Regions from separate parts of the Brevundimonas subvibrioides ATCC 15264 genome, predicted to be linked through region 1. Evidence: predicted binding sites of a transcription regulator. Region 1 holds the regulator's gene; the other holds the start of a gene.
The links. The regulator LexA, encoded in region 1, represses DNA repair genes until DNA is damaged. The targets are predictions, from matches to a motif close to ATGTTCNCNANNTGTTCT.
Positions count from the first base shown of each region.

Region 2: dnaE (DNA polymerase III subunit alpha) is a predicted target of LexA. The motif match lies at 5,656-5,673, and genes of this name have one in related genera.

Region 1 covers NC_014375.1:2,145,667-2,152,879, forward strand. Annotated here, with positions in the region: gene trpD (anthranilate phosphoribosyltransferase) at 1-992, shown strand, start outside; gene trpC (indole-3-glycerol phosphate synthase TrpC) at 989-1,789, shown strand; gene lexA (transcriptional repressor LexA) at 1,862-2,554, shown strand; gene BRESU_RS10645 (ComEC/Rec2 family competence protein) at 2,535-4,724, opposite strand; gene gltX (glutamate--tRNA ligase) at 4,723-6,141, shown strand; gene gltA (citrate synthase) at 6,206-7,213, shown strand, end outside.
Region 2 covers NC_014375.1:2,515,815-2,523,027, forward strand. Annotated here, with positions in the region: gene BRESU_RS12465 (DUF4142 domain-containing protein) at 1-407, opposite strand, end outside; gene dacB (D-alanyl-D-alanine carboxypeptidase/D-alanyl-D-alanine endopeptidase) at 524-2,044, opposite strand; gene dnaE (DNA polymerase III subunit alpha) at 2,044-5,496, opposite strand; gene BRESU_RS17700 (hypothetical protein) at 5,765-5,878, shown strand; gene BRESU_RS12480 (RelA/SpoT family protein) at 5,882-7,213, opposite strand, start outside.

The DNA of each region.
Region 1 (7,213 bases):
GCCAGACGCTGAGCGAGGCCGAGGCCGGCGATTTCTTCGCCGCCTGCCTGCGCGGCGAGCCGACCCCGGCCCAGGTCGCCGCCGCCGTCACCGCCCTGCGTATCCGGGGCGAGACGGTGGACGAAATCACCGCCTTCGCCCGCGCCATGCGGGCCGCCGCCAGCCCCTTCGACCAGCCGTACGAGGTCATCGACACCTGCGGCACCGGGGGCGACGGCCAGCATACCTGGAACATCTCGACCGCCGCCGCCCTGGTCCTCGCGGGTGCCGGCCTGAAGGTCGCCAAGCACGGCAATCGCGCGCTCAGCTCGCGGTCCGGCTCGTCCGACGTGCTGTCGGCCCTGGGCGTCAACCTGACCGCCGGGCCGGAGCGCCAGAAGCGGGCGCTGGACGAGGCCGGCATCTGCTTCCTGTTCGCGCCCCACTATCACGGGGCCATGCGCCACGTCGGGCCGATCCGCGCCGAGATCGGCTTCCGCACCGTGTTCAACCTGCTGGGCCCCCTGTCCAACCCGGCGCTCGCCCGCCGTCAGGTCATGGGCGTCTACGACCCGCGCCTTCTGGAGCCTCTGGCCCAGGTGCTCGGCAACCTCGGGGCCACCCGCGCCTGGACCGTCCACGGCCAGGGTCTGGACGAACTGACCACGACCGGCCCGACCGAGGTCGCCGAATGGAAGGACGGTGCCGTCCGCCGTTTCACCGTCACCCCCGAAGACGCAGGCCTGCCCCGCGCCGACATCGCGGCCCTGCGCGGCGGCGATGCCGACGCCAATGCCGCGGCCCTGACCGCCCTGCTGGACGGGGCGACCGGGCCCTATCGCGACGTCGTCCTGCTGAACGCGGCCGCGGCCCTGGTCGTGGCGGACAAGGCCGGGGACCTGAAGGACGGCGTCGTCCTCGCCGCCCGCGCCATCGACGACGGAGCCGCCCGCACCGCGCTGTCCAGACTGGCCGCCATCACCTCCGCGCCCGAGCCCGTCGAGGCCCCATGACCGACATCCTGGAACAGATCGCCGCCTACAAGCGGGTCGAGGTCGCCGAGCGCAAGGCCGCCCGCCCGCTGGCCGAGATCGAATCGCTGGCCATGGTCGCGGGCATGCCCCGCGGCTTTCTGGCCGCGCTGCGCAAACGCTCGCACGACGGCCGCCCCGCCCTGATCGCCGAGATCAAGAAGGCCAGCCCGTCCAAGGGCCTGATCCGCGCCGACTTCGATCCGCCCGTCCTGGCCCGGGCCTATGAGGCGGGCGGCGCGACCTGCCTGTCCGTCCTGACCGACGAACCCAGCTTCCAGGGTCATGACGCCTATCTGGGCGCCGCCCGCGCGGCGACCGCCCTGCCCTGCCTGCGCAAGGACTTCCTCGTCGATCCCTGGCAGGTCGCCGAGAGCCGCGCCCTTTGCGCCGACGCCATCCTGATCATCCTGTCGATGGTCGATGACGTCCTGGCCGCAGAGCTCCTCGCCGAGGCCCGCCGCTTCGGCATGGACGCCCTGATCGAGACCCATGACGAGGCCGAGATGGCCCGCGCCGTGGATCTGGGCGGCGACCTGATCGGCATCAACAACCGGTCCCTGCGCACCTTCGAGGTCGATCTGGGGGCTACGGCCCGCTACGCCGCCATGGCCCCCGCCGGTGCCCTGCTGGTGGCCGAAAGCGGCATCTTCACGGCTGGACACGTGGCGGAGGTCGCGGCGGCCGGTGCCCGCGCCATTCTGGTCGGGGAAAGCCTGATGCGGCAGTCGGACGTCGAGGCGGCGACGATCGCGCTGCTGGAGCCCGTTTCCCGTTAAGTTGACATTAGGCAAGAACACTTACAGAACATCGACAACGGTTCACGACTTGTTCTGAAGGCGATTCCCACCATGCTGACGAAAAAGCAGCACGAACTCCTGATGTTCATCCATGAGCGGATCAAGGAGACCGGCGTCTCCCCCTCGTTCGACGAGATGAAGGAGGCTCTGGATCTGGCGTCCAAGTCGGGCATCCACCGGTTGATCACGGCGCTGGAGGAACGCGGCTTCATCCGCCGCCTCGCCCATCGTGCCCGGGCCCTCGAAGTCGTGAAGCTGCCGGAACAGGCGACGACCGGCCCGGTCCGGGGCCGACAGCCCTTCCGCCCAGACGTGATCGAGGGCGGCGGTCGTCCCCGCGCGGCCGAGCCCGCCAACGACACACGCGAACTGGTCCTGGTCGGCAAGATCGCCGCGGGCGTGCCCATCGCGGCGATCCAGCAGGACCACGGTCGCTATTCGGTGCCCGAGGCGATGCTGGGGGCCGGCGAGCACTACATGCTCGAGATCGAAGGCGATTCGATGATCGAGGCTGGCATCCTCAATGGCGATCTGGTGGTCATCAAACGCGTCGACACCGCCTCGTCGGGCGAGATCGTGGTCGCCCTGGTGGAGGGCGAGGAGGCGACGCTCAAGCGTCTGCGCAAGAAGGGCAACTCCATCGCCCTCGAGCCCGCCAACCGCGCCTACGAGACCCGCATCTTCGGTCCGGATCAGGTCGAGGTCCAGGGCAAGCTGGTCGGACTCATCCGCCAGTATCACTGACGGACCGAGTCGACGCCGGCGTCGGTGGCATCCGGCTCCACGGCCGGTCGCCCCGGACGTCCGCTGACCAGACCGCGCGCCACCCCTGCGGCGTCCGCCACAGCTCGACGGCACCGCCACGCGCATGGTCGACCCCATCCAGCACCAGCCGGCCGTCGCAGGCCTCGGGCAAGGCCGACACCGTCGCCCGCACGCTGACCAGAGGTGCCGATTCGCAAAGGACCGTCAGAGCTTCGGGGTCCGGTGCGGTCGTGCCCCACCAGACGGCGACGGGTGCCGTGCCGCTGACGGGCGCGCACGAATACCGCTCGCAGAGCCAGCCCTCCTCAGCCCGTTCCGAAAGCGTCAGTCCCCGCCGCCGCGACCACAGGTCGGTGGCGAACTCGCGCACGCCCGGCCGTATCACGACCGCCTGACCGCTCCGGCTGAAGGCCGCATTGGTCCCTCCGTCCCCGATCCAGACCGTCGGCGTCGGGGCTCGCGGCCAGATCAGCACGGCGCAGACGAACGGCAGTCCGGCCCACCGCAACCGCCCCTGCCACAGGCAGACGAACAGCACCCCCAGGAACGAGATCGGCAGCACATAGTCCGGCGCGCTGGCGATGGTCTGGACCGCACCGGGCAGTCCTGAAACCCAGTGCCCGACCGCCAGCATCGCATCGACCCCCCGGCCCGCCACCCACAGGAACGGTCCGCCCAGCCCGATCGGCTCCAGCAGCGCGCCCAACGCCAGCGCCGGCATCATGATGAAGTCCGCGATGGGAGAGGTCGCCAGATTGGCGATCAGACCGAATACGGCCGTCCGGTTGAAGTGCTGGATGGCGAACGGTCCGGTCGCCACGCCCGCGACCAGACTGGCGGTCACCGCGACCACCAGCCAGTGTCGCGCCGACTGGAACAGCGCGATCGGCCAGGGCACCGACAGTTCCCGCGTCCGCGGCGGCCAGGCCTCGGTCAGGGCCACCAGCGCCGCCGTCGCCGCGAACGACATCTGGAAGCCGGGCGTCACGATGGCCTCGGGCTGAAGGATCAGCACCACCATGGCCGCGACCGCCAGCCCGTGCATGCTGATCGCCTGCCGATCGAGCAGGATGGCCGCGAACGCGATGGACGCCGTGATCGCCGCCCGCTCGGCCGGGGCGGGCGCACCGGACAGGATTAGATAGCTCCACACCGCGACCACGCCCGCGACCGCCGCCACCTTCTTTCCCGAGACCCTCAGCGCCAGCCAAGGCCAGGCCGCCACGCCGAACCGCACCAGGAAGAAGGCGAACCCGCCCACGATGGCCATGTGCAGGCCCGAGATCGACAGGATGTGCGCCAGTCCGGAATCGCGCATAGCGTCCAGATCGTCGCGCTGGATCCAGGTCTCGTGGCCGGTCGTCATCGCCGCCGCGATGCCGCCCGTCCGCTCGCCCAGCCGGTGGACGATTCGCTGGGCCAGCCCGAACCGGATCGCATTGACCCGCATTGCCATCCGCAGGCTCCAGGGCGCTGTCGGCAGGATGGTCGACCGCGTCTCCGCCAGCGCGAAGGCCGTCCCGCCCAGCCGCTCGAACCACGCCCCGCGTCCGAAGTCATAGGCACCCGGGCTGGCCGGTGGCGGGGGCGGGTTCACGATGGCGAACAGCCGGATGGCCGAGCCCGGCACCGGCGGATCGCCCCTGACCGTCGCCCGCAGCCGGATCGGCGTGGCCTCGGGAGCCAGACCCCGGATGCGCACGGGCGCGACGACCACCCGATGTCCCCGGTCACCCGGACTGTCGACGTCGACGACCCAGCCCTCGATCACCGTCGGTTCGGCCATCGCCGGCGCGATCGGTGCGGCCACCCGGTCGCTTCGGACCTTTGCGCCCGCCAGTCCGCAGGCAAGACAGGCGAGCAGCATCAGGGGCAGGGTCACGCGCCGTCCCGTCCCGCGCCTCCGCGCCGCCAGCCAGGTCGCGCCGGTCACCGCCGCAGCGACCGCCAGCGGCCACAGTGGCGGCTCGCTCCTGAGCGCGAAATAGATCGCGGCCCCGCCGCCGAAGGCCACCGGCGCCAGCAGCCGCCAGCGCAGGGACTGCGCGCGCGCTTCGTCCGCGATCCAGGCGAAGAACCGATCGCGCAGTGGGCTGGGCTTTGCGGCGTCGGGCGGTATAAGGGCGGCCCGTCCGGACACGCCCCCCATGACCTCCTCTTCCGACCCCCAAGTCGTCACCCGCTTCGCCCCGTCGCCGACCGGCTATCTGCACATAGGCGGCGCAAGAACGGCACTTTTCAACTACCTTTACGCGAAAGGTCGCGGCGGGAAGTTCCTCGTCCGCATCGAGGACACGGACCGCGAGCGTTCGACCGACGACGCGGTCAAGGCGATCTTCGATGGCCTCAGCTGGCTGGAGCTGTTCGCCGACGAGGAGCCGGTCTTCCAGCACGCCCGCGCCGATCGCCATCGCGAGGTGGTGGATCAGCTTCTCGAGCTCGGGGCCGCCTACCGCGATTTCACCTCGGCCGAGGAAACCGGCCGGCTGCGTGACGAGGCCAAGGCCGCCCGCACGACCTTCGAATCGCCCTGGCGCGACCGCGAGCCCACGGTCGACGACCTGTCCCGGCCGCACGTCGTCCGCTTCCGCCGTCCCCTGCCCGGCCGCGTGGTCGTCTCCGATGCCGTTCAGGGCGAGGTGAGCTGGGGCAACGAGGATCTGGACGACCTCGTTCTGCTACGGTCCGACGGAGCCCCCACCTACAATCTCGCCGTCGTCGTAGATGACCACGACATGGGCGTCACCCATGTCATCCGCGGCGACGACCATCTGAACAACGCCGCTCGTCAATCATTGATCTATGACGCCCTGGGCTGGCCCCGTCCGACCTTTGCCCACATCCCGCTGATCCACGGCCCCGACGGTGCGAAACTGTCGAAGCGACACGGGGCCCAGGCGGTCCACGAATATGCCGAGATGGGCTATCTGCCCGAGGCGATGCGCAACTATCTGGCCCGTCTCGGCTGGGCCCATGGCGACGACGAGCTGTTCGGCGACGACCAGGCGCGCGAATGGTTCGGCCTCGACGGCGTCGGCAAGGCCCCGGCAAGGCTGGACTTCGACAAGCTGGCCCACGTCAACGCCCACTGGATGCGGATGGCCGACGATGACCGGCTGGCCAAGGCCGTGCTGGACACGCACCTCACGCGTGGGCACGCCCTGGCCGAGGACGATGAATCCCGGCTTCTGCAGGCCATGCCCTTCGTCAAGGACCGGGCCCGGACCGTGCTCGAACTGGCCGACCAGACCGGCTTCGTGCTGCGGCGACGGCCGCTGCAGATCTTCGAGAAGGCCCTGCCCCTGCTGGCCGGCGACTCCGGCGAGCGAATCGCGCGGCTCCGGGACCGGCTGCGGCTGTTCGCCAGCTGGGACGTCTTCGCCCTGGAGGCCGAGCTCAAGGCCTTTGCCGAGGAAGAGGCGGTGGGATTCGGCAAGATCGGACCGGCCGTCCGGGCCGCCCTGACCGGGGACGGGGTCTCGCCGGACATCGCCAAGACCCTGTCGGCCCTCGGGCGCGAAGAATCGCTCGGCCGCTTGGATGATGCGCTGCAACAGACTAGATGACCGTGGACTACCATCGCGGGCCGGGTTCTCCCGTCCGGTCCGAACACCATCGCAAGGGCGCCTGATGACCGAAGCCTCCAAATCCGCCGGATCGGCGACCCTGACCTACAACGACACGACCGTCGACCTGCCCGTCCTTTCGGGCTCGACCGGACCCAACGTCATCGATATCCGCAAACTGTACGCGGCGACCGACGCCTTCACCTTCGACCCCGGCTTCACCTCGACCGCCGCCTGCGAGAGCGCGATCACCTACATCGACGGCGATGCCGGCGTTCTGCTGCACCGCGGCTATCCGATCGGGCAACTGGCCGAGAAGTCGAACTTCATCGAAGTCTGCCACCTGCTGCTGAAGGGCGAACTGCCGACGGCGGCGGAGTATGAGGCGTTCGAGAACGTCGTCACCCGCCACACGATGCTGCACGCGCAGTTCGACCGTTTCTTCGAAGGCTTCCGCCGCGACGCGCACCCGATGGCGATCATGGTCGGGGCCGTCGGCGCCCTGTCGGCCTTCTATCACGACAGCCTGGACATCCATGATCCGGTGCAGCGCGACATCTCGGCCATCCGCCTGATCGCCAAGATGCCGACGATCGCGGCCCGCGCCTACAAATACCACATCGGCCAGCCCTTCGTGTCGCCGCGCAACGACCTGAACTACGCCGAAAACTTCCTGCGCATGTGCTTCGCCGTCCCGGCCGAGGACTATGTCGTCGATCCGAAGATGGCCCGCGCCATGGACCGGATCTTCACCCTCCACGCCGACCACGAACAGAATGCCTCGACCTCGACGGTGCGCCTGGCGGGTTCGTCGGGCGCCAACCCGTTCGCCTGTATCGCCGCGGGCATCGCCTGCCTGTGGGGCCCGTCGCACGGCGGGGCCAACGAGGAAGCGCTGACGATGCTGAAAGAGATCGGCACGCCCGACAAGATCCCCGAGTTCATCGAGGGCGTGAAGGCCAAGAAATACAAGCTGATGGGCTTCGGCCACCGCGTCTACAAGAACTACGACCCGCGTGCGACGGTCATGAAGCAGTCGGCCGACGAGATCCTCGATCTGGTCGGGGCCGAG
Region 2 (7,213 bases), 370 kb from region 1:
GCCGCAGCGTTCAGATTGTCGATCAGGCCCTGACGGCGCTCGTCCATTCCGGTCGGCAGGGTGGTGTCGGCGGCCTCGGTCGGGGCGAGGGTCTTCAATTTGGCGGTCGAGGCGGTGTGATCGGTCTTGATCATCCCGGCCAGTTCCTTGACGCCGGCGTTGGTCGACTTCGCTTCGGCGATGTCGGCGGCGGCCAGTTCGTACATGTCGGACGTCGCCAGCGCGGTGACGAAGCCCCCGGCGGTGTTGGCCCCGAGCGTCGCGGCCGAGGCCTGGCCGACCGGGACCGAGGCGGCGTCCTGGGTCGCATTGACGGCGGCGGCGGCGGCGTCGGCGGGGTCGTCGGACTGGCTGCAGGCCCCCAGCAGGGCGAGGGCGGCGGTACCGACGAGAAGCGTGCGGATCATGGGGTGGTCTCCTTCAGAGGTTGGATGCCTAACCCCCACCAGCCTCCCCTGTTCCTGTGTCCGTCAGGCGACTCCGGTCCCCCGCTGCCCGACCGTCCCGGCCCTGTGGCGCCGCCTCAGTGCGCCGCCGCCAGCGTCAGGAGCGCCAGATCCATGGCCTCCAGCGCCGGGTCGGCCGTCGAGGGTCGGTCGTTGGCGTAGATCGAGAAGGCCACCGTCCGGCCGCTGGCCGCCGTCAGGAAGCCGGCCAGGGCATTGACCCCGTTCAGACTGCCGGTCTTGGCGAAGACCCGGCCTTCCAGAGGCGTCCCGGCGAAGCGCCGGAGCAGCGTCCCCGCCTGACCGGCGACCGGCAGGGTCGCCCGCCAGGCCTCGCCCCACGGCTGTCGGCTGGTCCAGACCAGGAAGGTCGTCGTCGCCCGGGGGCTGATGCGGTTGTAGGCCGACAGGCCGGATCCGTCGTACAGATCGAAGGCGGCGCGCTCGAGGCCGGCGGTCGCCATGACCGCCTCGACCTGCGCCAGACCCTCGGCCCTCGCTCCGGTGCCGTCCAGACGTCCAAGGCGGCGCAGCAGCAGTTCGGCGTGCAGGTTCTGGCTGAACCGGGCGGTGCGGTTCAGGCTGGCCAGCAGCGGCGGTCGGGCGAGGCGCGCGACCTCGACCCCGTCGGGCTGATCCACGGGCGGCAAGGAGTCACCCCTGGTCGGGTCATCGGACAGCTCCAGCGGGCGGTGGCGGGCGCGGACTGTGCCTTCGACCGTCACGCCGCGCGCCTCCAGCAGCCGTCTGAACCGCAGGGCCGCCGTCAGCGCCGGATCGTCCAGCCCGACCCGCAGGGCGACCGCGTCGCTCCCCGTCGGCATCTGGCCATACAGACGCACGACATCCTCGCCCGGCCGCCGCTCCACCCTCAGGTCCGTCTCTCCCACCGCGACCGTCACGGCGGTGTTCACCAGAGGCAGAAGATCGTCGCCCGCCCGCCAGGCGGCCTGGACCGGCGCGCCCGCGGTCTGGACCGGGGACACCTGCAGGACCACGATGTTGTCGTTGACCGTCAGGGCCGAGACGGCGGTGCCGAACCCCTCCTGCATGTCCTCCCAGGCCCAGCCGGGGCCGCGTCGCTCGTCGGGGTACAGGCGGTCGTCGCCGACGACGTCCCCGACCCGCGTCGTGCGCGCCGCCGTCGCATCGGCCAGCGCCGCAAGACAGTCGGCCACGCAATCCGGACCGTCACCCAGCGCCGGGTCGCCCGCCCCCATCAGGACCGCATCGGGGGCCCGGCCCTCCCCTCTGGCCTCGAGCCGGACCGAGGTGCCGTCCATCGGATCGGGGTCGCCCGGATCCTGCAACAGGGCGAAGGCGGCCGCCGTGGTGAAGATCTTGGTGTTGGACGCGGGGCTGAAGCGGTCGTCGGCGCGGATGTCGACCAGCACCTGACCGTCGAGGGTCATCGCCATCATTCCCCACCGGGTGCCGGCCAGTCCGGGCTCGTCGAGGATGGCGGCGAGGGTCCGGTGGCTGTCGCCTGCAGCAGACGAGGCAGAGGTCGCCCCCAGCGACGCGCATCCGCCGGCCGACAGGGCGCAGATCAGGATCAGGGACGACAGGGCTGCCCGGACAGCGGCCCCGGGGCGCATCAGGCTTCTTCCAGCATCAGCACGCCGGGGGCCGATTTCAGCGCCCCCCGCAGCGCCCCGTCCAGCCGGTACCGGCCCGGGAGCCGCATCTCGACCTCGCGCCGCCCGTCCAGCGAGGCGATCAGGGTGATCTCCCCGCCCTTGCCCTGCGCCAGGGCGCGCGCCAGCCGGGCCTGGATGGCGGCGGGATCGGTCGTCCGCGCCGAGACGTGGACCCGCAGCCCCACGGTCGAGTCGTCGACCAGCGCATCCAGCCGCGAGCAGTCGTCACCGAAGAACCGGACCTCTCCGTCCGACGACTTGGCGCGGACCCGGACCATCAGGGCCGAGCCGACCTCGAGCAGGTCGCGGCATTTCCTCAGCTGTTCGGGCGGAAACAGGCATTCGAACTCACCCGTCGGATCGGAAAAGGTGACGAAGGCGAACTTCTCGCCGTTCTTGGCGCTGGCCCGTTCCTGACGCCGGCGCACCACGCCGGCCATCATGAAGGCGTCGTGGCCCTGTTCCGCGCGCTGCACGGCCTCGGCGACGAAGGTCACGCGCTTCCGGCGCAGCGCCCCTTCCATGTCCTCCAGCGGGTGGCCGGACAGGTAGAAGCCGACGGCCGACAGCTCCTGGTCCAGCCGTTCCGGCCCCACCCAGGGCTCGACGCTCTTCAGCCGCGGCCGCGACGCCCCCGCCTGGTCGGCCCCGAACAGCGACACCTGCGACGAGGTCCGGTCCGCCGCCACGCTCTGGCAATAGGCCATCAGGGTGTCGGCCTGTTCGAATAGCTGACGCCGGTTGGGATGGATCGAGTCGAACGCCCCGGCCTTGGCCAGCCCCTCCAGCGCCCGCTTGTTGACGGCCCGCGGATCGACCCGTTCCAGGAAGTCGAAGATGTCGGCGAACCGGCCGCCGGTCTCGCGCACCTCGACGACGTGCTTCATGGCCTCGAGGCCCACGTTGCGGATCGCGCCCAGAGCATAGAGCACCGCGCCAGTCCCCTCCTCCCAGGTCACGTCGAAGTCGGCGGACGAGGTGTTCACGTCGGGCGCGCGCACCGGCACGCCGAACTTGCGCGCGTCCTGATAGAAGACCGCCAGCTTGTCGGTGTTGGACAGGTCCAGGCTCATCGACGCGGCGAAGAACTCGACCGGATGGTTCGCCTTCAGCCAGCCGGTCTGGTACGAAATCAGCGCATAGGCGGCGGCGTGCGACTTGTTGAAGCCGTAGCCGGCGAACTTGGCCACCAGTTCGAAGATGGAGTCCGACTGCTGTTCCGGCACGGACTTCTCGGAGGCGCCCTTGATGAAGCGCGCCTTCTGGAAATCCATCTCCTCCTTCTTCTTCTTGCCCATCGCGCGGCGAAGAAGATCGGCCTCCCCGAGGCTGTACCCCGCCAGGATCTGGGCGATCTTCATCACCTGTTCCTGGTAGATGATGACGCCGTACGTCTCGGTCAGGACCTCGGTCAGGGACGGATGCAGATAGTCGACCTCGGCCCGCCCGAATTTGCGGTCGATATAGGTGTCGATCATCTCCATCGGCCCGGGCCGGTACAGCGAGATGAGGGCGGTGATCTCCTCGATGGAGCCGCAGCGCATCTTCCTCAGGGTGTCGCGCATGCCCTGGGATTCCAGCTGGAACACACCGACCGTCTGGCCCGAGGCCATCAGCTCATAGGTCTTGCCGTCGTCCAGCGGCAGCAGGTTGAAGTCCTGCGCCGCGCCCCGCCGCGACAGGTATCCGTGCGCGCGGTCCAGCACCGTCAGGGTCTTCAGACCCAGGAAGTCGAACTTCACCAGACCGGCGGGCTCGACCCATTTCATGTTGAACTGGGTGGCCGGGATGTCCGAGCGCGGGTCCTGATACAGGGGCGTCAGCTCGACCAGCGGCCGGTCGCCGATGACGATGCCGGCGGCGTGGGTCGAGGCGTTGCGGTACAGCCCCTCCAGCTCCAGCGCCGTTTCCAGCAGGGTGGCCACCGCCCGGTCCGCGTCGCGCGCCTCGCGCAGACGCGGCTCGATCTCGATCGCCTGGGCCAGGGTCGTAGGGTTGGCCGGGTTGTTCGGGATCATCTTGGCCAGGCGATCCACCTGGCCCAGCGGCATCTGCAGCACCCGGCCGACGTCGCGCAGCACGGCCCGCGCCTGCAGCGTGCCGAAGGTGATGATCTGGGCGACCCGGTCCTTGCCGTAGCGCTCCTGGACGTAGGTGATCACCTCTTCCCGCCGCTCCTGGCAGAAGTCGATGTCGAAGTCGGGCATGGAGACCCGCTCGGGGTTCAGGAACCGCTCGAACAGCAGGCCGAACCGCAGCGGGTCCAGATCGGTGATGGTCAGGGCCCAGGCCACCAGCGACCCGGCCCCGGACCCCCGGCCCGGCCCCACGGGGATCCCGTGCGACTTGGCCCATTTGATGAAGTCCGACACGATCAGGAAATAGCCGGGGAAGCCCATCTGGGTGATGATCCCGACCTCCCACTCCAGCCGGGTCCAGTAGTCGGCCTCGGGCGCCGACGGGGTGACCAGCTTCAGCCGCGCCTTCAGCCCCTCGCGGGCCTGGTGCATCAGCTCGTCGGGCTCGGTCCGGCCGTCGCCCGTGTCGAAGCGGGGCAGGATGGGCGGGTGGGTCTTGACCAGGAAGGCGCAGCGCCGCGCGATCTCGATGGTGCTGTCGCAGGCCTCGGGCAGGTCGGCGAACAGGGTCCGCATCTCCGCCGCCGTCCGGAAGAAATGCTGGTCGGTGATCCGACGGCGGTCCTCCTGACCGGTGAAGGCCCCGTCGGCGATGCACAGCAGGGCGTCGTGCGACCGCGCCTGGTTCTGACGGGCGTAGTGGACGTCGTTGGTCGCCACCAAGGGCACGTCGTGGCCATAGGCCCATTCGACCAGACCGCGCTCCGCCGCCGCCTCGTCCGGCCGGCCATGCCGCTGCAGCTCGACATAGAAACGATCGCCGAACGCCCCGGCCATCGCCGCCAGGGCCCTGGCGCCCTCGGCCGGCTTGTTCTGGACGAACAGGGGATCGACCGGTCCGTCCGGACCGCCCGACAGCAGAATCAGACCGGCCGAATGGGCCACGACCTGATCCCAGGTCACGTTCGGCTCCTCGTCGCCGGCGTCGAGGTAGGCCGAGGACGACAGGGCGCACAGGTTCCGCCAGCCCGGCTCGTCCTGGCAGATCAGGACCACGGTCGGCACCTTGGCCCAGCGCTCGGTGCGCTTGCCGCCGATGCCCGTCACCGGCAGGGCGCAGGCGATCAGGGGCTGGACCCCCACCGACTTGGCGGCCTCAGAGAACTCCAGCGCCCCGAACAGATTGACCCGGTCCGCGACCCCGACCGCCGGCATCCCCGCGTCCGCAGCCAGCTTCCCGACCTTGCCCGCCTTGATCGCGCCTTCCAGCAGCGAATAGGCCGAGCGGACCCTCAGGTGGACGAAACCGGTCTGTGCGGGCGTATCGGAGATGGCCTGAACCTCGATGTCAGGCCGGAGGCGACTCATCTCGCCAACAGGGCGACCTGCCAGACCATCCAGACAAAGCCGCCGCACGATGCAAGCGACAGAGTTTCCCGAACCACCCGTGTCATCGGCTTATCCCCAGATTGCGTGTTCCGGTATTGTTCTATGTTGGCTTTTTGTTCTCGTCAACAGCCTGTGGGACGCGCGCTGTGGAAAGGTCTAGGGTGGAGCCATCGCATCGCCGCTCCGGCGGTGCCTGTGTGGAGTACCGGCGATGGCCAAGGGTCAAGTGAAGTCGAACAAGGAAGCCCGCAAGCCCAAGGCCGAGAAGCCCAAGCCCGCCGTGTCGGTGGGGACCTCGCCCTTCACCCAGCCGGGCAAGAAGTAGGCCCTACCCCCGCGACCGCTCGACCGTATCCACGCTGGGGTTCGCCCGCAGCGCGGCCATGATGCTGGTGGCGTGTTTGGCGTCGGCGACCTCGACGTCGAGGTCGACGTCGAAGAAGTCGGACTGCCGGTGGGCCATCTTCAGGTTCAGGATGTTGCCGCCGGCCTCGCCGATGACGGTGGCGACCTGGCCCAGGACGCCGGGCGCATTCTTGATCGTGGCCCGCAGGCGGGCGGTGCCGACCGCGCCCTGTTCGGCCTGGGGCGTCCACTGCAGGTCCTGCCAGACGCTGTCGTCGTCGGCATAATCCGCCAGTTTCTGGCAATCGATGACGTGGACGGTCAGGCCCTTTTCCGGCTCCAGGATGCCGACGATGCGGTCGCCGGGCACCGGGGTGCAGCAGGGGCCGAAGTGAATGCTGACGCCCGGTGTCAGGCCGCCGCCGCGCACGAACATGCGCGCCTTGTCGTCGGCGATCTTGCGGCGTTCCTGGCCGGTGTTCAGCGTGCCCTTCAGCGCCGGGAACAGCATCTCGACCACCTTGTTGGCCGGCAGGCGGCCACGGCCGATGGCGTCGAACAGGTCTTCCTGCGTGCCGGTGGCCAGGGTCTCGACCACCGATTTCAGCGACACGTCGGCCAGCGACTTGCCGACCCGGATCAGGGCCTGCTCCAGCGTCGTCTTGCCCAGCTTGTAGAACTCGTCGCGTTCCGATGAGCGGATGTGGCGACGGATGGCGGACCGGGCCCGGCCGGTGACGGTCAGGCTGCGCCAGTCGGCCGGGGCCTCGCGCTTCTTGCCGCGGATGATCTCGACCACGTCGCCGTTCTGCAGCGCGGTGCGCATCGGCTTCAGCTCGCCGTTGATCTTGACGCCCACAGCCGTGTCGCCGACCTCGGTGTGGACCGAATAGGCGAAGTCCAGGGCCATGCCGCCGCGCGGCAGGGTGATCAGCGTGCCCTTGGGCGTGAAGACGAACACCTGATCCAGGTACATCTCCAGCTTGGCGTGCTCGACCCAGTCCTCGCCCCCCTCCCCGTGCTCGATCACCTGGACCAGGTGACGCAGGTTCTGCAGCGGGTCGCGGCCGCCCTCGGCCTCCATGGCCGCCTGGTCGAAGCCGTAGGACTTGTTCTTGTAGGCCCAGTGCGCGGCCACGCCGTCCTCGGCCACCCGATCCATGGCCTCGGTGCGGATCTGCATCTCGATGCGCAGACCGGCCGGGCCGACCACCGTGGTGTGCAGCGAGCGGTAATTGTTCGACTTGGGCGTCGAGATGAAGTCCTTGAACCGCTCGGGCACCATCGGCCAGGCGCGGTGGATGACGCCCAGGGC